2 linked regions of the Cupriavidus metallidurans CH34 genome follow. The protein of the gene in region 1 interacts with the protein of each later gene in a pairwise test. Links are inferred from orthologs where the notes say so. Each region holds a gene or a part of one and is shown on either strand. Other genes may lie near its edges.

What was found.
Region 2: the proteins of RMET_RS04065 (region 1) and RMET_RS05155 interact in binary tests that used the Escherichia coli proteins (3 or more experiments, as listed by UniProt). The link is inferred for Cupriavidus metallidurans CH34 from one-to-one orthologs.

What each region holds. Positions count from the first base shown.
Region 1 is NC_007973.1:877,347-888,269, forward strand. Bases 7,816-10,702 are described here. They hold RMET_RS04065 (sulfurtransferase TusA family protein), read left to right. Parts: upstream 7,816-9,088; coding sequence 9,089-9,316; downstream 9,317-10,702. Other genes in these bases: RMET_RS04055 (threonine aldolase family protein), read left to right, coding at 7,816-8,412; RMET_RS04060 (NUDIX domain-containing protein), read left to right, coding at 8,480-9,076; RMET_RS04070 (FKBP-type peptidyl-prolyl cis-trans isomerase), read right to left, coding at 9,388-9,735; RMET_RS04075 (YaeQ family protein), read right to left, coding at 9,766-10,314; RMET_RS04080 (hypothetical protein), read right to left, coding at 10,447-10,702. Also shown: RMET_RS04015 (ABC transporter permease), read left to right, coding at 1-610; RMET_RS04020 (osmoprotectant ABC transporter ATP-binding protein OsmV), read left to right, coding at 607-1,803; RMET_RS33490 (hypothetical protein), read right to left, coding at 1,853-1,990; RMET_RS04025 (hypothetical protein), read right to left, coding at 2,025-2,471; RMET_RS04030 (slipin family protein), read right to left, coding at 2,626-3,381; RMET_RS04035 (NfeD family protein), read right to left, coding at 3,418-4,830; RMET_RS04040 (YbfB/YjiJ family MFS transporter), read left to right, coding at 5,028-6,272; RMET_RS04045 (class II aldolase/adducin family protein), read left to right, coding at 6,359-7,132; RMET_RS34085 (4-oxalocrotonate tautomerase), read left to right, coding at 7,152-7,340; more of RMET_RS04055, read left to right, coding at 7,381-7,815; more of RMET_RS04080, read right to left, coding at 10,703-10,755; RMET_RS04085 (YceI family protein), read right to left, coding at 10,883-10,923. UniProt on the Escherichia coli protein: Sulfur carrier protein involved in sulfur trafficking in the cell. Part of a sulfur-relay system required for 2-thiolation during synthesis of 2-thiouridine of the modified wobble base 5-methylaminomethyl-2-thiouridine (mnm(5)s(2)U) in tRNA.
Region 2 is NC_007973.1:1,106,636-1,117,472, reverse strand. What follows is about bases 33-2,833. They hold RMET_RS05155 (IscS subfamily cysteine desulfurase), read right to left. Parts: upstream 2,143-2,833; coding sequence 922-2,142; downstream 33-921. Other genes in these bases: iscR (Fe-S cluster assembly transcriptional regulator IscR), read right to left, coding at 2,218-2,772; iscU (Fe-S cluster assembly scaffold IscU), read right to left, coding at 464-865; iscA (iron-sulfur cluster assembly protein IscA), read right to left, coding at 72-392. Outside these bases: Fe-S protein assembly co-chaperone HscB, read right to left, coding at 1-7; RMET_RS05145 (site-specific recombinase), read right to left, coding at 2,870-4,981; RMET_RS05140 (low molecular weight protein-tyrosine-phosphatase), read right to left, coding at 4,981-5,460; RMET_RS05135 (hypothetical protein), read right to left, coding at 5,510-5,749; RMET_RS05130 (hypothetical protein), read right to left, coding at 5,800-6,021; excinuclease ABC subunit UvrB, read right to left, coding at 6,116-8,209; RMET_RS05120 (amino acid aminotransferase), read left to right, coding at 8,407-9,603; RMET_RS05115 (polyhydroxyalkanoate depolymerase), read left to right, coding at 9,856-10,837. UniProt on the Escherichia coli protein: Master enzyme that delivers sulfur to a number of partners involved in Fe-S cluster assembly, tRNA modification or cofactor biosynthesis. Catalyzes the removal of elemental sulfur from cysteine to produce alanine.

The sequences.
Region 1 (10,923 bases):
GCTACGGCTGACTGGCGAGCACCTCGCGCTGGTCGGCTCCGCAGTCGGGTTGGCCATCGTCATCGGTGTGCCACTCGGCATCCTGATCACGCGACACCGCTTTCTGGCCGGGCCGATGCTGGCGTTGGCGACCGTGGTGCTGACGCTGCCGTCGATCGCGCTGTTCGGCCTGATGATCCCGATCTTCGCGCGCTTCGGCCACGCGTTGGGCTACCTGCCGGCCGTGACCGCCGTGTTCCTGTACTCGCTGCTGCCGATCATGCGCAACACGTACACCGCGCTGGCCAATATCGATCCCGGCATCCAGGAAGCCGGCCGCGGCATCGGCATGACCACATGGCAGCGTATGCGGCTGGTGGATCTTCCGCTCGCCGTGCCCGTGATCCTGGGCGGCGTGCGTACCGCCGTCGTGATGAACATCGGTGTGGCCACGATCGCGGCGGTTATCGGCGCCGGTGGCCTGGGCGTGCTGATCCTGCAAGCGATCAGCCAGAGCAACATGAGCAAGCTGGCCGTGGGCGCGGTTCTCGTCAGCCTGCTCGCCATTGTGGCGGACGCGTGCCTGCAGGCACTGCAGCGCGCGCTGACGCCGAAAGGAATCCGTCAATGATAGAACTCGACAAACTTGCCAAGACCTTCCACCAAAAGGATGGCACTGAAGTGCGTGCCGTCGATGCCGTCAGCCTGGCGGTGCCGCGTGGCGAAATCTGCGTGTTCCTGGGGCCGTCTGGTTGCGGCAAGACCACCACGCTGAAGATGATCAACCGCCTGATCGAACCGACCTCCGGTACCGTTCGCATCGATGGCGAGGACACGGCCGGACTCGACGGCGTGACCCTGCGGCGCAAGATTGGCTATGTGATCCAGCAGATCGGCCTGTTTCCGAACATGACGATCGAAGAGAACATCATGGTCGTGCCGCGCCTGTTGGGATGGAATAGGAAGCAGTGCCGTGAACGGGCGCGCGAACTGATCCGGATGGTGCAGTTGGACCCGGACAAGATGCTCAAGCGCTATCCGCGCGAACTCTCCGGCGGCCAGCAGCAGCGCATCGGCGTGATCCGGGCACTGGCGGCCGACGCGCCGGTGCTGTTGATGGACGAGCCGTTCGGCGCGGTCGATCCGATCAACCGCGAAAGCATCCAGAACGAGTTCTTCCAGATGCAACGCCAGCTCGGCAAGACCGTGATCATGGTGTCGCACGATATCGATGAAGCGATCAAGCTCGGCGACAAGGTTGCCGTGTTCCGTGGCGGCAAGCTCGTGCAGTTCGATCATCCCGATGCGTTGCTGGCTCACCCCGCCAACGATTTCGTGCAGGCCTTCGTCGGCCACGACAACACGCTCAAGCGCCTGCTGCTGGTGCGTGCCGGCGACGCCGCCACGATGCCGCCGATCAGCCGGCCCGACATGCCGCTGGCCGAAGCATTCGGTGTGATGGACGATGCCGACGTGCGCCACCTTCCCGTTGTCGACGACGCGCAGCACCCGCTTGGCTATGTCACGCGCCGCGATGTGCGGGGCGCGATGGCGTCTGGCGGGCACTGTGCCGATGTCATGCGCCCGTTTACCGTCACGGCGACGTGCGACGAACACCTGCGCATCGTGCTGTCGCGCATGTATCAGCACAACACGAGCTGGCTGCCCGTGCTCGATGCCGATGGGGGATACCTGGGGGACGTGACGCAGGAATCGATCGCGGACTATCTCAGCTCGGGCCGGTCGCGCGGTATGGCGGGCGGCCTTTCCTCGGCGTTATCTCAGCGCACAGCACCCGCGGAATCGGCAGCGCACGCCGCGTAGGGAGCCTCCTGACCGCGGCCGTGTGGCACGGTCAGGATTCGCATCACCTTCAAGCTGCCGCATGCTTCAGATAGATGCCCCAGGCAACCCACGACGCGTAGACGACGAGATACCCTTTGAAGACCCTGGTCATCACCTTGCGCTGAAGTTCGTTGTCTTCCAGGAACCTGATGATGGCTTTCTGCATGTTGATGCTCCTTGGCTGATGATTTGCGATGTTTTCAAAGGCCGCTGGGCCGAACCAGTTCGGCATAGATCCCGAAGTAGGCTCCTGCACTGACGATCGTCAGGCAGACTGAAATCCTCAAGACCCAGTTGGGTCGATCGCGTGGACGCGTGACTGCGGCGCTGGCTTCCATCGCGTCCAGCAGTACCAGCACGGCTGCGAAGACGATCAGGAACACATGCATCGCAATGCCAATCCACATGGTCTGGCGGTTCCAGTGGGACTCATCCAGCGCGGAAGCCAGCAGGTAGCAGGCGCTGGCGCTCATCGGGATTGCAGCCCAGAGTAGCTGTCCGCCTTCGATCGCACGCCGTACGATGCCGTGACTTTCTTCCCGGAAGAAGTGGGGCAGCTTGGCTAGCGGTAGCAGTGCTAACGGCGCGAGCAATGGAATCGCGACGTTGAACACAAACCAGCCGAACAGCTCGATAGTCCTTGCCATGGTGCCCTTGAAATGAGTGGAGGAAACCGTCAGCAAAGGTGCAGACGGCGAGGCCGATGCTAGGCCTCGATCCGGCTCATGCCAATAGGGAAGTTGTGAACGATTGTGGCGTCCAGCGCAAACTCTTGAGGCCAATCAATCGCATCAAAATGTGCTATTTCGACCCTCCGCCGGCAAGTGCCGACAGCACGCCCATTGGCAACGGGAAGACGATGGTCGAACTCTTGTCGCCAGCGATCTGGGTGAGCGTTTGCAGGTAGCGGAGTTGCATCGCCTCCGGTTGACGCGCCAGCATCTGCGCGGCTTCTAGCAGCTTTTCCGATGCCTGCAATTCGCCTTCGGCATGAATGATCTTGGCGCGCCGCTCGCGTTCGGCCTCGGCCTGCCGTGCGATCGCGCGGACCATCGTCTCGTTGAGGTCGACATGCTTGATCTCGACGTTCGATACCTTGATGCCCCATGCGTCCGTCTGGGCGTCGAGCACCTTCTGGATGTCGAGGTTCAGCTTCTCCCTTTCCGCCAGCATTTCATCGAGCTCGTGCTTGCCCAGCACCGAGCGGAGCGTGGTCTGCGCGAGCTGGCTCGTGGCCTCCAGGAAGTTGGCCACCTGGATGATCGCGCGTTCCGGGTCGACCACCCGGAAGTAGATCACCGCGTTGACCTTGACGGATACGTTGTCGTGCGAGATCACGTCCTGAGGGGGCACGTCCAGTACCACGGTGCGCAGGTCCACGCGCACCATCTGCTGGATGGCGGGGATGATCAGCACCAGTCCAGGTCCCTTGACGCGCCAGAAGCGCCCAAGCATGAAGACCACACCGCGCTCGTACTCGCGCAGCACGCGAAATGCGGAGATCACCAGCAGAACCAGCAGGAAGATCAAGCCGCCGAAGCTGAATCCGAAAGCCATATCAGACTCCTTCCGTTCTTGTTTCAGTGGGAATGCTCATGACGGGTCGCCCGCGGTTGTCACGTCGAGCACCAGCCCACGCCGCGCCGTCACGCGCACGCGTTGACCACGTACCAGCGGGGCAGCGCTGTGGATACGCCATTGTTCGCCATGGACCGTTGCCCATCCGTCTGCCGGGGCATCGTCGATTACCACGCCGATGCTGCCAACCAGCGCGTCCGCACCGCTGACAACCGGCCGCCGGCGCGCGCGCAACAGCACCATCGACATGCCGAACAGGAAGACCGCCGACACCGTGGACAGGGTGGCAATCAGCGATAGCGGCACGCCGAAGCCGGGCACGTCGGTGTCGATCAGCATCACGGCGCCGAATGCAAAGGCGATGATGCCGCCAACGCCCAGCGCGCCGAACGTCGGCAGGAACAGCTCCGCGGTCATGCAGCCGACGCCAAGCGCTATCAGCGCCAACCCAGCGTAGTTGACGGGCAGCATCTGCAGCGCGAACAGGCCCAACAGCAGGCAGATCGCGCCGGCAATGCCCGGCACGACCATGCCCGGCGTGGAGAACTCGAAGATCAGACCGTAGATGCCGATCATCATCAGGATCAGCGCGACGCTCGGGTCCGTGATGACGGCGAGCAGGCGGCTGCGCCAGTCGGGTTCCAGCGTGACCACGGGCGCGCCCGCCGTGTGCAGGGTGCGCATGGCGCCCGCGGCCTCGATGCGTTTGCCGTCCACTTGCCTGAGCAGTACCGGAAGGTCGGCGGCGATCAAGTCCGCCACATGCTGCGCCACGGCTTCGTCGGCGGAGAGGCTCACCGCTTCTCTTACCGCGCGCTCGCCCCAGTCGGCATTGCGGTGTCGCAACTGCGCCAGCCCTCGGATGTAGGCGGACGCATCATGCATCTGCTTGCGTGTCATCGTGTCCTCGGCCGCCGGAGCGCTGGAAGGTGCCGATGCGGGTGCCGGACCTGCTTCCGGTTTCGGGCCGCCAATGCCGATCGCGACGGGGCTGGCCGCGCCCAGGTTGGTGCCGGGCGCCATTGCGGCGATATGGCTGGCGTAGAGGATGTAGGTGCCCGCGCTGGCGGCCCGCGCACCGCCGGGATAGACGTATGTTGCAACCGGCACGGGCGACGCGATGATGGCCTGGATGATGTCGCGCATCGATTTGTCCAGGCCGCCTGGCGTATCCATCTCGATCACGATGAGCTGCGCCCCATGCTTGCTGGCCTGCTCGATGCCGTGCACGGCAAAGCTGGCGCTGGCCGGACTGATGGCGCCCCGGATGGGGATGACGTAGACCGGTGGCACGGCAGGCGCGGTGGATGCGGATGACGCGGACTGCGCGTGCGCGCCTGAAATCGCCAGCAAGGTGAGCCCGAGGGCGCGCCCCAGTGCGAGCCAGCGCACCCGGGCCAGCCAGTCTCGGATCGGTGCGAGTGTCATGGCGGGGAGCGGCCCGCAGTGAATGCCGTGGCCGCGCCACTTCCAGTGTAGGCGACCGGCCACATTCCGCCATCGCGCATTGGTGCCGGCGCGTTCCGGCGCGGGCTTGCCGGCTGCCGGCAGGTATGACGATTCAGGCGTAGCATTGGCGACATTGTCAAATCCGCCGAATGCGGCGCCAGCCCGGATTCCGTCACATGCCTTCCGCAAATGCCGATATTTCCTCCGGATTGCTGACCCGGCAAACCGCTGGCCCGTGGGCCGTGGCGCTGGCCGGGCTTGTCTCGCTGGCGCTGGCCATGGGTATCGGGCGCTTCGCCTTCACGCCGCTGCTGCCGATGATGCTGCACGACGGCACCGTGTCCCTGGCCGAGGGCAGCGCGCTGGCGACGCTGAACTACATCGGCTACCTGCTGGGTGCATTGTTATGCCTGTTCATCCGGCCCGACCCGGTGCGCATGGTGCGCGGCGCGCTGGTGCTGACCGTGGTGCTGACGCTGGCCATGGCGCTCCCGGGCGGCATGGTGGCGTGGCTCGCCTGGCGCACGCTGGCCGGTATCGCCAGCGCGGTGGTGATGGTCTACGCGACCGCGTGGTGCATGCAGCGACTCGCCGAACTCGACCATCCGACCCTTGGCGGCCTGATGTTCTGCGGGCCGGGGGTCGGCATCGTGATCACGGGGGTGTCGGCGTTCGGCATGGTGGCGGGGCACTGGCTGGCCAATTGGGGATGGATGACGTTCGCGGTGCTTGGCGCCGTCATGCTGGCGCTGGTGTGGCGTGTGTTCGGTTCGCCGCCTCCTGCGTTACACACGCCGTGCGGTGGCAGCGCGCCAACTCTCGCGCCGGCACCCACGCCAAAACTCGACCTTGAAACCTGGGCGCTGACGCTGGCTTACGGCCTGGCCGGATTCGGCTACATCATCACCGCGACATTCCTGCCCGTGATTGCACGCCAGGCCATGCCGGGCAGTGTCTGGGCAGACCTGTTCTGGCCGATCCTGGGAGCAGGGGTGATGGTGGGCGCGTATCTGGTCACGCGCGTGGGCATGCACCACGACAACCGCCGCATGATGATGATGCTGTACACAATGCAGGCCATCGGCGTGGGCGTGGCGGCGGTCTGGCCGACCGTGGCCGGATTCGCGCTCAGCAGCCTCCTGGTGGGCCTGCCGTTCACGGCGCTGGTGTCGTTTGCGATGCGTGAAGCGCGGCGCCTGTGGGGCCAGCGTGCCTCGAAGCTGATCGGCCTGATGACGGCGGCATACGCGCTCGGCCAGATCGCGGGGCCGCCGCTGGCCACCGCGCTGGTGGCCCGCACGGGCGGATTTTCGGCGTCGCTGGCGGTGGCGGCCGGAGCGTTGCTGCTGGGCGCGCTGATCTACGTCTGGATGTGGCGCGCGCTGCCGGTGGGCGGCAAACCGGCCCATGCCGGCGTCTGAGGACTGCGCTACAGTATCGGCTCCGCCGCTCACTCGACCGGACGCACCCGCGCAGGCGTTGCAGGGCGGCGCGGAGCCTTTGCCCCATGTCTTTCGCCTTGCAGCCCGGCCGTGCCGCGGGCCCGGCTTTCCCGATCAGCGACGAAGAAGCGCGCGTGCGCGTGGACCTTGCCGCCGCCTACCGGCTAGCCGCGCTGGAGCGCTGGGATGACCTGATCTACACCCATATTTCGGCCACCGTGCCTGGTGAACCCGATCACTTCCTGATCAATCCGTTTGGCTTTGCCTTCGAGGAGATTCGCGCGTCCGATCTCGTCAAGATCAACAGCCGGGGCGAAGTGGTCGGCGAAACCGTCCATCCCGTCAACGTGACAGGCTTTGCGCTGCACGGCGCAGTCCATGCGGCCCGCCCCGATGCACACTGTGTGATGCACCTCCATAACACCGCTGGTATCGCGGTGTCGGCCCAGGCCGAGGGATTGCTGCCGCTCTCGCAGCATGCGATGCGTTTCCACGGGCGGATTGCCTATCACGATTACGAAGGGCTGGCGTTCTCGCCGGCCGAGGGCGGGCGGCTTACCGGGTCGCTGGGCGGGCACCCGGCCATGCTGCTGCGCAACCACGGCACGCTGACCGTGGGCCGCACGGTAGCGGAAGCCTACGTGTTGATGGCCACGCTGATCAAGGCGTGCGAGATCCAGCTCGGCGCGCAGCTCGGCAGCGCTACCGTCCAGCCGTCAGCGGCCATTGCGGACAAGACCTCTCTGCAGCTTTATGACGGTGGCGCCGTCGAGGGCGCGATGGAATGGCCCGCACTGCTGCGCAAACTCGATAAAATCGATCCCTCTTACAAGAACTGACATTCCAAAGGAGTCACGAATGCCCACTTTCCACGTAGAAATGTTTGAAGGCCGCACCGTCGAGCAGAAGCGCAAGTTTGTCGAGGAAGTTACCCGTGTCACGTGCGAGACGCTTGGCTGCTCCTCGGGCGCGGTCGACATCATCATCACCGACGTCAAGCGCGAGAACTGGGCTACCGGTGGCGAACTCTGGGCCGACAAGAAGTAACTTCTAGCAAGGCTGAACGATGACCTCCGCAGTCTCCACCATGCAGCAGTTCGCCTCGGACAATTACGCGGGTTTCTGCCCGGAATCGCTTAAGTATTTTCTCGAGGCCAACGCCAGCGGCCATGAGAAGGCCTACGGCGACGACAGCTGGACGCAAAAGGTCTGCGATCGCATCCGCGATCTGTTCCAGACCGATTGCGAGGTCTTCTTCGTCTTCAACGGCACGGCGGCCAATTCGCTTGCGCTGTCGTCGCTGTGCCAGTCTTACCACTCGGTGATCTGTCATGAACTCGCCCATATCGAAACGGACGAGTGCGGCGGCCCCGAGTTCTTCTCGAATGGGTCGAAGCTGCTCACCGCGCCCGGCGAGAACGGCAAGCTGACGCCCGATGCGGTGGAGGCGCTGGTCACTCGCCGCGCCGATATCCACTATCCGAAGCCGCGTGTCGTCTCGCTGACGCAGGCCACTGAGGTGGGCACCGTCTACACGGTGGAGGAAGTGCGTGCCATTGCGGCCATCGCCAAGCGGCGCCAGTTGCGCGTGCATATGGATGGCGCGCGATTCGCCAATGCGGTGGCATCGCTCGGTGTGCACCCGTCAGAAATCACCTGGCGTGCGGGCGTCGATGTGCTCTGCTTTGGCGGCACCAAGAATGGCTTGCCCGTGGGGGAGGCCGTGGTTTTCTTCGACCGCAAGCTGGCGGAGGACTTTGCCTACCGCGTGAAGCAGGCGGGGCAACTGGCGTCGAAGATGCGTTTTATTTCGGCGCCATGGCTCGGCATGCTCGAAAACGACGTGTGGCTGAATAACGCGCGCCACGCCAACGCCATGGCGACGCTGCTTCACCAGCGCATCGCCGATATTCCTGGCGTGCGCATCATGTTCCCGACCGAGGCAAACGCCGTCTTTGCCGAGCTGCCGTTGCCGGCCATCGAGGCGCTGCGCGCCCGGGGCTGGCTGTTCTACACCTTCATCGGCGCAGGCGGGTGCCGGCTGATGTGCGCGTGGGACCTGCAGCCAGACACCGTGGAAGCGTTTGCCGCCGATATCCGCACGGCCTGCTCGGGTTGAAGGGCAGTTACGCATCCAGCATTCACCAACGATAACGAGACACGAGACAGAAGACAGGAGACCCCCGATGCATAACTATCGTTTTTGCCCGCAATGCGGTTCGGAACTTGAGCATTTGCCAATGTCTGGACGCTATCGCCATGTTTGCCTGCGGGATGGCTGCGGATTCGTGCATTGGGACAATCCGTTGCCGGTGCTGGCGGCCGTGGTCGAGTACGAGGGCAAGCTGCTGCTGGCACGCAATGCCGTGTGGCCCGAGAAGATGTTCGCGCTGGTGACCGGCTTTATGGAACGTGACGAAACGCCGGAACTGGGCGTGGCACGCGAGCTCAAGGAAGAGACCAATCTCGATACCGTGTCGGCATCGCTGATCGGTGTCTACGACTTCATGCGCAAGAACGAGCTGATCATTGCCTACCACGTTCAGGCGACCGGGAATATCCAGCTGTCGGAAGAGTTGGCGGAGTACAAGCTCGTGGCACCGGAGAAGATGCGGATCTGGAATGCGGGTACCGGCTTCGCCGTGGCCGATTTCCTGGAGCGCCGCGGAATGCCGGTGCGCTTCTATGATCGCGCCACCGGTGACGACATTCCCGATCCGCGTCGCCCGACCGACTTCAGCCTGCTCGGCGCTTCGCTACAATACGGCATCTATCAGAAATAGAAGGTGTGAGGAATGGATTTCCAGAAAGAAGTGGACGCCCGCGGCCTGAATTGCCCGCTGCCGATCCTGCGGACCAAGAAGGCGCTGGCTGACATGGCCAGTGGCGAAGTGCTCAAGGTGCTGGCCACTGATCCGGGCGCCACGCGCGATTTCCAGGCATTCGCGAAGCAGACGGGCAATGAGTTGCTGTCGCACGCCGAGGTCGACAAGGTTTTTGTGTTCTACATGAAGCGTCGTTGATCCCCGGTTGTGCTTTATGCGCAATAAAAAACGGACGCCAAGGCGTCCGTTTTTTATTGGCGGGTTCTGGCTCAGACCGCGAGCAGTTCCACTTCGAACAGCAGCGTGGCGTTCGGAGGAATCACACCACCGGCGCCACGGGCACCGTAGCCCAGGTCGGCGGGAATGACCAGGCGGCGTGTGCCACCAACCTTCATGCCTTGCACGCCTTCGTCCCAACCGCGAATGACGTGGCCGGCGCCCAGCGGGAACACGAACGGGTCGTTACGATCCTTGCTCGAATCGAACTTGCGGCCAGCCTGGCCGTTCTCGAAGAGCCAGCCGGTGTAGTGCACGGTCACATGCTTGCCTGCCTTGGCTTCGTCGCCCGAACCGACGACGGTGTCTTCGAATTGCAGGCCGGAGGGAGTGGTTTGCATCGCAGTCTTCCTTTTGAGTGTGGCTGGGAATCAATCGTCCGCGCGCTGGAGTACTTCGCGCGTAATCTGCACATTGTGGTCGTCGTCACTGACCCAGATGTCGCCATCCTGGATGGTCACGGACAGGCGCATGGCACGCTGGGCCATACGTGCCAGCGCTTCCACGGCATCCGAAGGCACATTGTAGATGGTCACGTTGCGCAGCTTGCTGGCCTTGCCCGACATGCCTTTCCACCACTCACGTGCGCTGGCGCTCTGGTAGGTATAGACAGTGACGTGATCGGCACGCGCGGCGGCACGCTTCAGCCGGGTTTCGTCGGGCTGGCCGAGGTCGATCCAGTGGGAAATGTCGCCGGTCAGCGTCTTGTCCCAGAGATCGGGTTCGTCGGGTTCGTCCAGGCCGCGAGTGAAGGTCAGCGTCTCGGTGGCTTCGCAGGCAAAGGCCAACAGGCGGACCATCATGCGTGCGTCGTTCTCGGACGGGTGTTGGGCAATGGTCAGCGTGTGGCTGCCGTAGTACGGCCGATCCATGTCGGACACGGACAGGTCGGCTTTGAAAATGGTGGACTTGAGCGCCATGGGATCAGGTAAGCGGCACGCGCCAGCAATCGTGCTCTGTGCGCGAAAGGCCGAATCATACGTGATCCGGACGTCGACACGATGGAAATGGGGTAGCCGGGGCGGTAATTGTCCCGGCTGGCCCGCGCCGGGTCAGCGCTTGCGATAGTCGGCGAGCCAGAAGCGCAGCAGGGCGGAAGCCAGTATCAAGCCCAGGAACGAGGCGGCCGCCACCAATGCAATACCGCCATCACTGTTGATGTCGCCTTCAACGGCTACACCAGCGATCAACGTCCCGACCATGACGGCGAGCAGCGGCAGCAACAGCGCGCCACGGCCATAGGTCTTGTAGGCCCAGAGTGGAAATCGGCGAAGAAAATCGGCGGGAATGCTGCACGCCAGGCAGGCGCCGGCAGCAGCTAGCGACGCCGCAACGACGTCGTTCAGGTGAATCATGCTCATCTTGGCTCGCGCATCGCCGTTCGCAGTGAGGCTACGCGGCTGGATGGTCTTGGCAAAGGGCTGATTTTACTGAACTTCTTCCAGCTAAAGGTGACGCCGGGGCGCCTTCGACAGGCTGTGCCGCTGGCTATTTTCCCGCAGGTTCCGCCGCGCCGGCGGGGGATGCTT
Region 2 (10,837 bases), 230 kb from region 1 along the record:
CTTTCAAGAGCTTCCCCAACAAAAAGGAGCGGCTATGCCGCCCCCTGTTGCATGCCTCGCGGCAAAAGCCGTCAGACCCGGAACGACTCGCCGCAGCCGCACTCGTCCTTGACGTTGGGGTTGTTGAACTTGAAGCCTTCGTTCAACCCTTCGCGTGCGAAATCCAGCTCGGTGCCGTCGATGTACGGCAGGCTCTTCGGGTCCACGATCACCTTGATGCCGTGCGTTTCGAACACCTGGTCTTCGGGCAGCACTTCATCGACGTACTCAAGCTTGTACGCCAGACCCGAACAGCCAGTCGTCTTCACGCCCACGCGCAGGCCCACGCCCTTGCCGCGGCGTTCCAGGTATCGGGCGACGTGCTTGGCCGCCTTTTCGGTCATTGAGATCATCTTTGCCTTGCTGTCGAACACCGCGCGCGACCCACTTGCCACGCGCGGTCATGCAAACCGTCTACGCCGGATCAGGCAGCCTTCTGCTCGGCGCCCGGGTGCTTCTTCTTGTAATCATCGACGGCCGCCTTGATGGCGTCCTCGGCGAGGATCGAGCAGTGGATCTTCACCGGCGGCAGAGCCAGTTCCTCGGCGATCTGGGTGTTCTTGATCTCCAGCGCCTGGTCCACGGTCTTGCCCTTGACCCACTCGGTCACCAGCGACGACGAGGCGATCGCCGAACCACAACCATAGGTCTTGAACTTGGCGTCCTCGATCACGCCCGCCTCGTTCACCTTGATCTGCAGCTTCATCACGTCGCCGCAGGCCGGGGCGCCGACCATGCCGGTACCCACCGCGTCGTCGTTCTTGTCGAACGAACCGACGTTACGCGGATTTTCATAGTGGTCGAGAACCTTGTTGCTGTAAGACATTTTGGCTACCTCTAATCAATCTTTTAATGGGGTTGTTCTTTTTACGTGTGCCGCAATCAGTGCGCGGCCCACTGGATCGAATTCAGGTCGACGCCGTCCTTGAACATTTCCCACAGCGGCGACAGGTCGCGCAGCTTGCCGATCTTGTTCTTGAGCAGTTCGACGGTGTAGTCGATTTCGGCTTCGGTCGTGAAGCGGCCCACGGTGAAACGGATCGAGCTGTGCGCCAGTTCGTCATTGCGCCCAAGGGCGCGCAGCACGTACGACGGCTCCAGCGAAGCCGACGTGCAGGCCGAACCCGACGACACGGCCACATCCTTGATCGCCATGATCAGCGACTCACCCTCGACGAAGTTGAAGCTGACGTTGAGGTTGTGCGGCACGCGGTGTTCCATCGAACCGTTCAGATACACCTCTTCCATGCTCGACAGACCATTCCACAGGCGGTCGCGCAGCATCCGGATACGTTCGTTTTCCGTGGCCATTTCCTCGCGGGCCAGACGGAATGCCTCGCCCATGCCGACGATCTGGTGCGGGGCCAGCGTGCCCGAACGCATGCCACGCTCGTGACCGCCGCCGTGCATTTGCGCTTCGATGCGCACGCGCGGCTTGCGGCGAACATACAGCGCGCCGATGCCCTTCGGACCATAGGTCTTGTGGGCCGAGAACGACATCAGGTCGCACTTCAGCGTGCTCAGGTCGATGGTCACCTTGCCGGTCGCCTGCGCGGCGTCGCAATGGAAGATGATGCCCTTCTCGCGGCAGATCTCACCGATCTGCTCGACGTCCTGGATCACACCAATCTCATTGTTCACGAGCATCACCGACACCAGGATCGTGTCCGGGCGAATCGCCTGCTTGAACACATCCATGTCGATCAGGCCGTCATCCTTGACGTCGAGGTACGTCACCTCGAAGCCCTGACGCTCCAGTTCGCGCGTGGTATCGAGCACGGCCTTGTGCTCGGTCTTCACGGTGATGATGTGCTTGCCCTTGCCCGAGTAGAAATTCGCCGCGCCCTTGATGGCGAGGTTGTCCGACTCGGTCGCGCCCGACGTCCAGACGATTTCGCGCGGATCGGCGTCGACCAGCGCGGCCACCTGCTCGCGCGCCTCTTCCACGGCGCGCTCGGCGTCCCAGCCATACGCGTGGCTACGCGACGCCGGATTACCGAACTGCTCGCGCAGGTACGGAATCATCTTGTCGGCCACGCGCGGGTCCACCGGCGTCGTTGCCGAGTAATCCATGTAGATCGGGAAATGTGGGGTGGTGCTCATCGTTATGACTGCCTTATAGGTACAGCTAATCGCTTAATGTCTACCGATAGTTTACTGCAGCCGCGAAATCCCTGCTCAGGACTGCGCGAGGCTGAATACCGAATTGACCACGCGGGGGCGTGCCGGCTTTTCCTGCTTGTCCGCCTTGCCACGGGACACGGCGACCGGCTGCTGCGCGGCGTCTTCGCGCATGTCGTGCAGCACCGCCGGCTGGCGGGCGCGCTGCTGGTCGACCAGATTCTTCAGGGAGACGGAGTCGAGATACTCAACCATCTTCTGGTTCAGCGTGGCCCACAGTTCGTGGGTCATGCAGCGTCCGCTGCCGTCATCTCCGTTACAATTGCCTTTTCCCCCGCACTGCGTCGCATCGAGCGGTTCGTCCACGGCGATGATGATGTCCGCCACCGTGACGTCCTCGGCCTTGCGGGCGAGACTGTACCCGCCGCCCGGGCCACGCACGCTCTCCACGATTTCGTGGCGGCGCAGCTTGCCGAACAGCTGTTCCAGGTACGACAGGGAGATCTTCTGACGTTGACTGATGCCTGCCAGGGTGACAGGACCCTGATCCTGGCGCATGGCCAAGTCGATCATGGCGGTTACCGCGAAACGGCCTTTGGTGGTCAGTCTCATGATGCTCGGGGAGGAATACTTGAGGATTTCGGTCGAGTATAAGATTTTCCGACTAAATCAGTCAAGTACCCCTTGCTGCAATGCAGTGTTCCACTCGCTATAACGACGGGCTTCCCTCGGGTGCCGAATCCGGCGCTTTACGCGGCGGAATCAGCAATGAAAGCGGATGCCGGAGAATGCGCTGACGCACCGCCCGCACCACTTCCCGCCGGTCGACCCGACGCAGGTTGCGCGAGCGCAGCGCCATGTTGAAAGCCAGCGCGAAGCTCACCGCCACGTTCAACACCCCCATCAGCGCGATCCCCGCCACCGCTAGCCACAGGGACGGCATGCGCAGCGCATCGAGCCCAAGCACGCCAATGGCCGCGCCGATCGAACCAGTCGAAAGCGTCACATGACGCACTTCCATGTGCGGACCAAAGAAGCTCAGGATCTCCGGCCCCAGCCCAAGCAGGAAGCCCAGCGACACGTTGGCCGTGATGCCCGAGAGATTGCGTTTCCAGAAATCGGCCAGGCGCATCGCACCGCGTTGACCGAGCACATAGCGCAAGCGCCGGTTGTAGGCCATGACGTCGTGCACGCGATGCAGCGCGAACCAGTTGTCGGCCCATCCCGCGATCAGGCTCGACAGCCAGAGCAGCACGCCCGTGAAGATCGCATAGAGCGGCGTGGGACCCAGGATCGAGAACGATTCGATCGTCGCGATCGCCTTCGCGGGCGTCAGTAAGTGGGCGCCGAACGCCTTGCCCACGCCCCACTCGATCGCCAGCGCCACCGGGAACACCACGGACAGGTTGCCGAAGATCGCGGCCGCATTTGACCGGATCATGGCGATCGTGTCGTCGACGAAAATCTCGCGCCCTTCCGGCCGCCCCGCGCCGTCGAGCCGGTGCGCCAGCGCCGGCCCGGTCATGGCTGGCTGCTTGGTGGCCAGCGTGAAATGTGCGAAATGGATCGCGAGGAAGCTGCCCGCGTAGTTCAGCGAGGCCAGGAAGCCTTCGATGAACTTGTCCAGGTGAAGCCCGTAGATCAGGAACTTCAGGTAGACGGTAAGGACGGTAACCAGACCACCGCCCATCGCGGCGCGCATCAGTTCGCGATACTCCTTGCGATCGCGCGTGATGTAGTGCTCGCCGCTCTCGGCCGAACGCTCGACGACCTTGCGCGCGAGTTGCGCGAACGACGAACTCATCAGATGCCCGACGCTGCGCCGCGCCTGCGTCGACCGGATCAACTCGGCAATCAGGTGCGCGTGCCGCCCATGGTGCGAGGGATCAACCCATGCGGTGAGGAGCAGATCGATACGTGCCAGGCGAGCCTTCATCCGCTCGATCTGGAACACCACTTCTACGGAGACACCGTTTTCCTCGAGATCCTCGTAGACCTGGCGCGCGGCTGCGTGGCAACCGTCGAGCAGGCCGCGGAAGTAATTGAGCCGATGGACGAATGCACCATCATCGTGCGCCAGTCCGTCCTCGCACAATGCCGCGACGGCGCGGTCCAGGCGGAAGAACGGTGTCTCGTCCACGCGCCCGCGCAGGCGGCTGCGGATCGCCTGACTCAGCCCCGTCGCCCTCACCTGGCTCACCAGAACCTGGATGCTGGCCGTCAGCGTCGCCTCGCGCGCCTTGCGCAGGCGCTTGACGCCATCGCCTTCTTCCGCACCACCATCCGCACCATCCTCGGCGCCCACCAGCAGCGCCTGGGCAAACCGCTCGACCAGTTCGTCGTCGAGTGCCTCTACCCAGTCAGCGTCGTTCTCATCGACAAACAGCAGCGCGAACAGACCTGCCATATCGCTGCGATTCGGAGGCGGCGGCAGGAAGCGCGCCTGGAGCCGGTCTGCCATCTCGCTCCAGATCCCCGGGTGGGAGGCCACGCCGGTATCGCAGAACAGCGAGGTCGGATCGTTGTCGCGCACGATCGAGCGGACCGTGCGGGCGAAGCTGTCGGCCCAGTCGGGATGCCGGGCCAGCACCTGTAGCAGGTAACGCAGGCGAACATGGACCGGGAAACTGCGGCTGCCGGCCCCGCCCGCCTCCGCGCCGGCATCGAGATTGCCGTCCCGGCGCAGCCAGTAGGCGAGTTCGATCAGCCATTGATTTCGGTCGGCGAGCAGCGCATCGGGGTCGGCCGCGGCCAGGATGGCATCCAGCTGCAGGCTGGCATTGCGTGACTCGCGCCACTTTCGAAACAGGGAACGCAGCATCAGGTCAGCCGCTTCCGCAACATCTCGATCACGCCGTCACAGGCATCCTCGATATAGTCCAGCACGCGCTCGAAACCATCGCCCTCGCCGTAGTACGGGTCGGGCACTTCCTCGGCGTTGTGCTGCGTGGCAAAGCTCATCAGCAGGCGCAGCTTGTCGGCGCCGGCATCGGCATGGAGCGCGTGCAGCGCCGAAAGGTTGGCCTGGTCCATCGCAAGCACCAGGTCGAAGCGGCTGAAGTCCGCCACGACCACCTGCCGGGCACGCAGTGCGGACAAGTCGTAGCCGCGTCGCAGCGCATGGCGCTGGCTGCGCGCGTCGGGCGCCCTGCCCACGTGATAGTCATGCGTGCCGGCCGAATCGAGTTCGACCAGATCGGCAAGGCCGGCGGCCTCGAGCTTGGCGCGCAGGACACCCTCCGCCGTCGGGGAACGGCAGATATTGCCCATGCAACACATCAAAATGGCGTACTTTTTCATCGGCGCGATTCTACCGCCTGCCGACTGACGCCGAAACGACTTCGCCCGGTCAGAGTTGCTCGGCGATCGCCTTGCCACGTGCGAATCCGGCCGCCTCGGCTTCTTCGGGCGTTCCGTACCGCTCGGAGGGTGGCGCTGTTTCCACCATCGTGCTGGCAGCGCGGATATTCGTGCCCTTGCGGCACACCCGCACCGTGTATTCCCATGCGATCGGTGAACGGGGTTTCACCAGCACCTGAATCTCGTGCGTCTCGAAAACCCTCTTCTTCCACTCACTGCTATAGGCCATTGCCTGTCTCCTGCGACCTGCGCTTCCGGATGCTTCGCCTTGCCGGCCCGTCAGTTCACTTCACCGGCGTCGATCGTACGCATGGCTTCGGCTTCCGCCAGGGCAAGCGCAGCCTCGGGCGAATGCGCCGTGCCGGTTTCCGTCTCGAAAGTCGGGCCGCCAGGCTCGCCGAACGCGTCGGCAATCGTCAATACCCCGGCAAACCCACCGCCCGCGTGCGGGACTGCACGGGCCACTACCGCATAACCACCATATTCGAACTGACTCACCATGGTGTGCTCCTTGTCCGTGATCCGGCGTCTCCGCCCCAACCACTATAGGATGCCGGCGATACGCCGTGGCTCGGGGTGATCCCCGATCGACCTCTTACGCGGACGGCGGCAGGAGATGATCGCCTTCGGCCCCAGCCCCGAACACCTGCGACCGCAGCTTCGCGAGTTGATCGCGCACCTGGGCCGCCTTTTCGAACTCCAGGTTCTTGGCGTGGTCGAGCATCTGCTTCTCCAGGCGCTTGATCTCCTTGGCCACCTGCTTTTCGCTCATGTCCTCGTACCTGGCCCGCTCGGCGGCGGCCGTCAGTTCGGCCTTGACGTCGTCGGCGTTGTAGACCCCGTCGATGATGTCCTTGATGCGCTTGACCACGCCTCGCGGCGTGATGCCGTTGGCTTCGTTGAAGGCCATCTGCTTCTCGCGGCGACGCTCGGTTTCCCGGATCGCCACCTTCATCGAGTCGGTCATACGATCGCCGTACAGGATGGCCGTGCCATTGACGTTACGCGCGGCGCGCCCGATGGTCTGGATCAGAGAACGCTCGGCGCGCAGGAAGCCCTCCTTGTCCGCATCGAGGATCGCCACCAGCGACACCTCGGGGATGTCGAGCCCCTCGCGCAGCAGGTTGATACCCACGAGCACGTCGAACGTGCCAAGCCGCAGGTCGCGAATGATTTCCACGCGCTCGACGGTATCGATGTCCGAATGCAGGTAGCGGACCTTCACGCCGTTTTCCGAAAGGAATTCGGTCAGTTGCTCCGCCATGCGCTTGGTCAGCGTCGTTACCAGTACACGCTCATTGACCTTGACCCGCTGATGAATCTCCCCAAGCAGGTCGTCCACCTGCGTCGTGGCGGGCCGCACCTCGATCACCGGATCGACCAGGCCCGTCGGCCGCACCACCTGCTCGACCACCTGCCCCGCGTGCTCCTTCTCGTAGTTCGCCGGAGTGGCTGTCACGAACACCGCCTGGCGCATCTTGCGCTCGTACTCGTCGAACTTGAGCGGTCGGTTGTCCAGCGCCGAGGGCAAGCGGAAGCCGTACTCGACCAGCGTGGTCTTGCGCGCGCGGTCGCCGTTGTACATGCCGTTTAACTGGCCGATCAGCACGTGGGACTCGTCCAGGAACATCAGCGCGTCTGGCGGCAGATAGTCAACCAGCGTCGGCGGCGGCTCGCCCGGCTTCGCGCCCGACAGATGGCGCGAATAGTTCTCGATGCCCTTGCAGAAGCCCAGTTCGGTGAGCATCTCCAGATCGAACCGCGTACGCTGCTCGAGCCGCTGCGCCTCTACGAGGCGGTTCTCCTTGTAGAAGAAATCCAGCCGCTCGCGCAGCTCCACCTTGATGTCCTCGATCGCGCGCAGCACCGTTTCGCGCGGCGTCACGTAGTGGCTCGAGGGATAGACCGTGAAACGCGGAATCTTCTGGCGCACGCGGCCGGTCAGCGGATCGAAGAACTGCAGCGAATCCACCTCGTCGTCGAACAGTTCGACGCGCACCGCCATCTCGGCGTGCTCGGCCGGAAAGATGTCGAGCGTGTCGCCGCGCACGCGGAACGTGCCGCGCTGGAAGTCGGTCTCGTTGCGCGTGTACTGCATCGCGATCAGGCGGGCGATGACATCGCGCTGGCTGATCTTGTCGCCAGTACGCAGCGTCAGGATCATCTGGTGGTATTCGCTCGGATTGCCGATACCGTAGATCGCCGACACCGTGGCGACGATGATCGTGTCGCGCCGCTCCAGCAGGCTCTTGGTCGCCGACAGCCGCATCTGCTCGATATGCTCGTTGATCGACGAGTCCTTTTCGATGAACAGGTCGCGCTGCGGCACGTAGGCTTCGGGCTGGTAGTAGTCGTAGTAGCTGACGAAATACTCGACCGCATTGCGCGGGAAGAACTCCCGGAACTCGGAATACAGCTGTGCCGCCAGCGTCTTGTTTGGCGCGAAGACAATGGCCGGCCGGCCCATCCGGGCGATCACGTTGGCCATCGTGAAGGTCTTGCCGGAGCCGGTCACGCCCAGCAGCGTCTGGTACGACAGGCCGTCCTCCACGCCCTCCACCAGTTGGCGGATCGCCTCCGGCTGGTCGCCCGCCGGCGAATACGGCTGATAAAGCTGGAATGGAGACCCCGGAAACGTGACGAATTTGTCTTCATCCAGGGCGGGGGCGGCTTCAGCAAGGTTCGTCATAAACGTAGGGAAATACCTGAGGAAAACTGGCGGATACGCTAGAATCTTGGGGTTGCGCGGCTTGGTTCAAGCACAGTCTGCCCGACGCTGCTGTCAGGTTCTGTCAGGAGTGTGTTCCAGGTTCCGCTGCAGCCACTGCGCAGTCGAAGCGATTCTACGCCCTCCGTTTTGTTACACAGCTGACCACGAGATCCCAAATGAGTTTGTTTTCTGCCGTCGAGATGGCCCCGCGCGACCCGATCCTGGGCCTGAATGAAGCGTTCAATGCCGATACCCGCGCCACCAAGGTGAACCTGGGCGTTGGCGTGTACTTCACCGACGAAGGGAAAATTCCGCTGCTGCGCGCCGTGCAGGAGGCCGAAAAGGCCCGCCTGACGACCGCCACGCCGCGCGGCTACCTGCCGATCGAAGGCATCGCCGCCTATGACCAGGCCGTGCAAACCTTGCTGTTCGGCAAGGAATCGCCCCTGATCACCGAAGGCCGCGTGGTGACGGCTCAGGCACTCGGCGGCACTGGCGCCCTGAAGATCGGCGCCGACTTCCTGAAGCGCCTGTACCCGAACGCGTCGGTCGCGATCAGCGATCCGAGCTGGGAAAACCACCGCGCGCTGTTCGAAGCTGCCGGCTTCCCTGTGGTCAACTACGCCTACTACGACGCTGCCAGCCACGGCCTGAACTTCGCCGGCATGGTGGAATCGCTGAAGTCGTACCCGGCCAACACGATCGTCGTGCTGCACGCCTGCTGCCACAACCCGACCGGCGTGGACCTGGACGAAGCCCAGTGGAAGCAGGTCGTGGAACTGGTCAAGGAACGTAACCTGATCCCGTTCCTGGACATGGCCTACCAAGGCTTTGCCGAGGGTATCGAGCCGGACGGCGCCGCTGTGCGCCTGTTCGCGGAGTCGGGCCTGCCGTTCTTCGTTTCCAGCTCGTTCTCGAAGAGCTTCTCGCTGTACGGCGAGCGCGTTGGCGCCCTGTCGATCGTGACCACGGGCAAGGAAGAAGCCCAGCGCGTGATGTCGCAGATCAAGCGCGTCATCCGCACGAACTACTCGAACCCGCCGACCCACGGCGGCACTGTGGTGGCCACCGTGCTGAACAGCCCGGAACTGCGCGCCATGTGGGAGCAGGAACTGGCCGAAATGCGCGACCGCATCAAGCTGATGCGCCATGCGCTGGTCGACAAGCTGGCCGCCAAGGGCGTGCCGGGCGACTTCTCGTTCGTGAAGGCCCAGCGCGGCATGTTCTCGTACTCGGGCCTGACCTCGGCCCAGGTTGACCGCCTGCGCACCGAACACGGCATCTACGCCGTGGGCACGGGCCGCATCTGCGTGGCAGCGTTGAACAGCCGCAACATCGACGCCGTGGTGAACGCGATCGCCGCCGTCTACTAAACCGGCAACATCGAACGGGTGCCGCACCAAAATGTGGCATCCGGCAGCGAAAGGCGACCTGGAGGCCACTCCGGTCGCCTTTTTCTTTGGCCGCTCGGAAATGTCATCTGGAATATAGGCAAATGCCCTATTGTCTTCCCCACTTGCAGGTACAACGATGAGGTTTATGCTGCAAAGCACGATCGTTCTATTCCGTGCATAATCGGTTGCACGACATCCGTTGGCGACAAGAAAGGCTAGACAGGTACCCCCATGCTTTATCAACTGCATGAATTCCAGCGCACGATGCTGAACCCGCTTACCGCGTGGGCCCAAGCGACTGCAAAGACATTTACGAACCCCCTCAGCCCCCTTTCACTGGTCCCCGGCGCCCCTCGGCTGGCAGCAGGCTACGAACTGCTGTACCGATTGGGAAAAGCCTACGAAAAGCCGGAATTCAACATCAAATCCGTCCGTTCGAATGGCCGCGACATTCCGATCGTCGAACAAACCATCCTGGACAAGCCGTTCTGCAAGCTGGTGCGCTTCAAGCGCTATGCGGACGATCCGGACACCATCAAGCTGCTCAAGGACGAGCCGGTCGTGCTGGTCTGCGCGCCGCTGTCCGGTCACCACTCCACGCTGCTGCGCGATACCGTGCGTACTTTGCTGCAGGACCACAAAGTCTATGTGACCGACTGGGTGGACGCCCGCATGGTGCCGGTGGAGCATGGTGAGTTCCATCTGTCCGACTACATCCGTTACATCCAGGAGTTCATCCGTCACATTGGCGCGGAGAACCTGAATGTGATCTCCGTGTGCCAGCCGACTGTGCCGGTGCTCGCCGCGATCTCGCTGATGGCGTCGGCAGGTGAGAAGACCCCGCGCACCATGACGATGATGGGTGGCCCGATCGATGCGCGAAAGAGCGCAACGGCGGTCAACTCGCTCGCCACCAACAAGTCCTACGAGTGGTTCGAGAACAACGTCATCTACACGGTGCCGGCCAACTACCCGGGCCACGGCCGCCGCGTCTATCCAGGCTTCCTGCAGCACGCTGGCTTCGTGGCGATGAACCCGGACCGCCATGTGTCATCGCACTATGACTACTACCTGAGCCTGGTCCAGGGCGGGTCCGACGACGCCGAGGCGCACGTCAAGTTCTATGACGAGTACAACGCCGTGCTCGACATGGCGGCCGAGTACTACCTTGAGACGATTCGCACGGTGTTCCAGGAATTCCGCCTGGCCAATG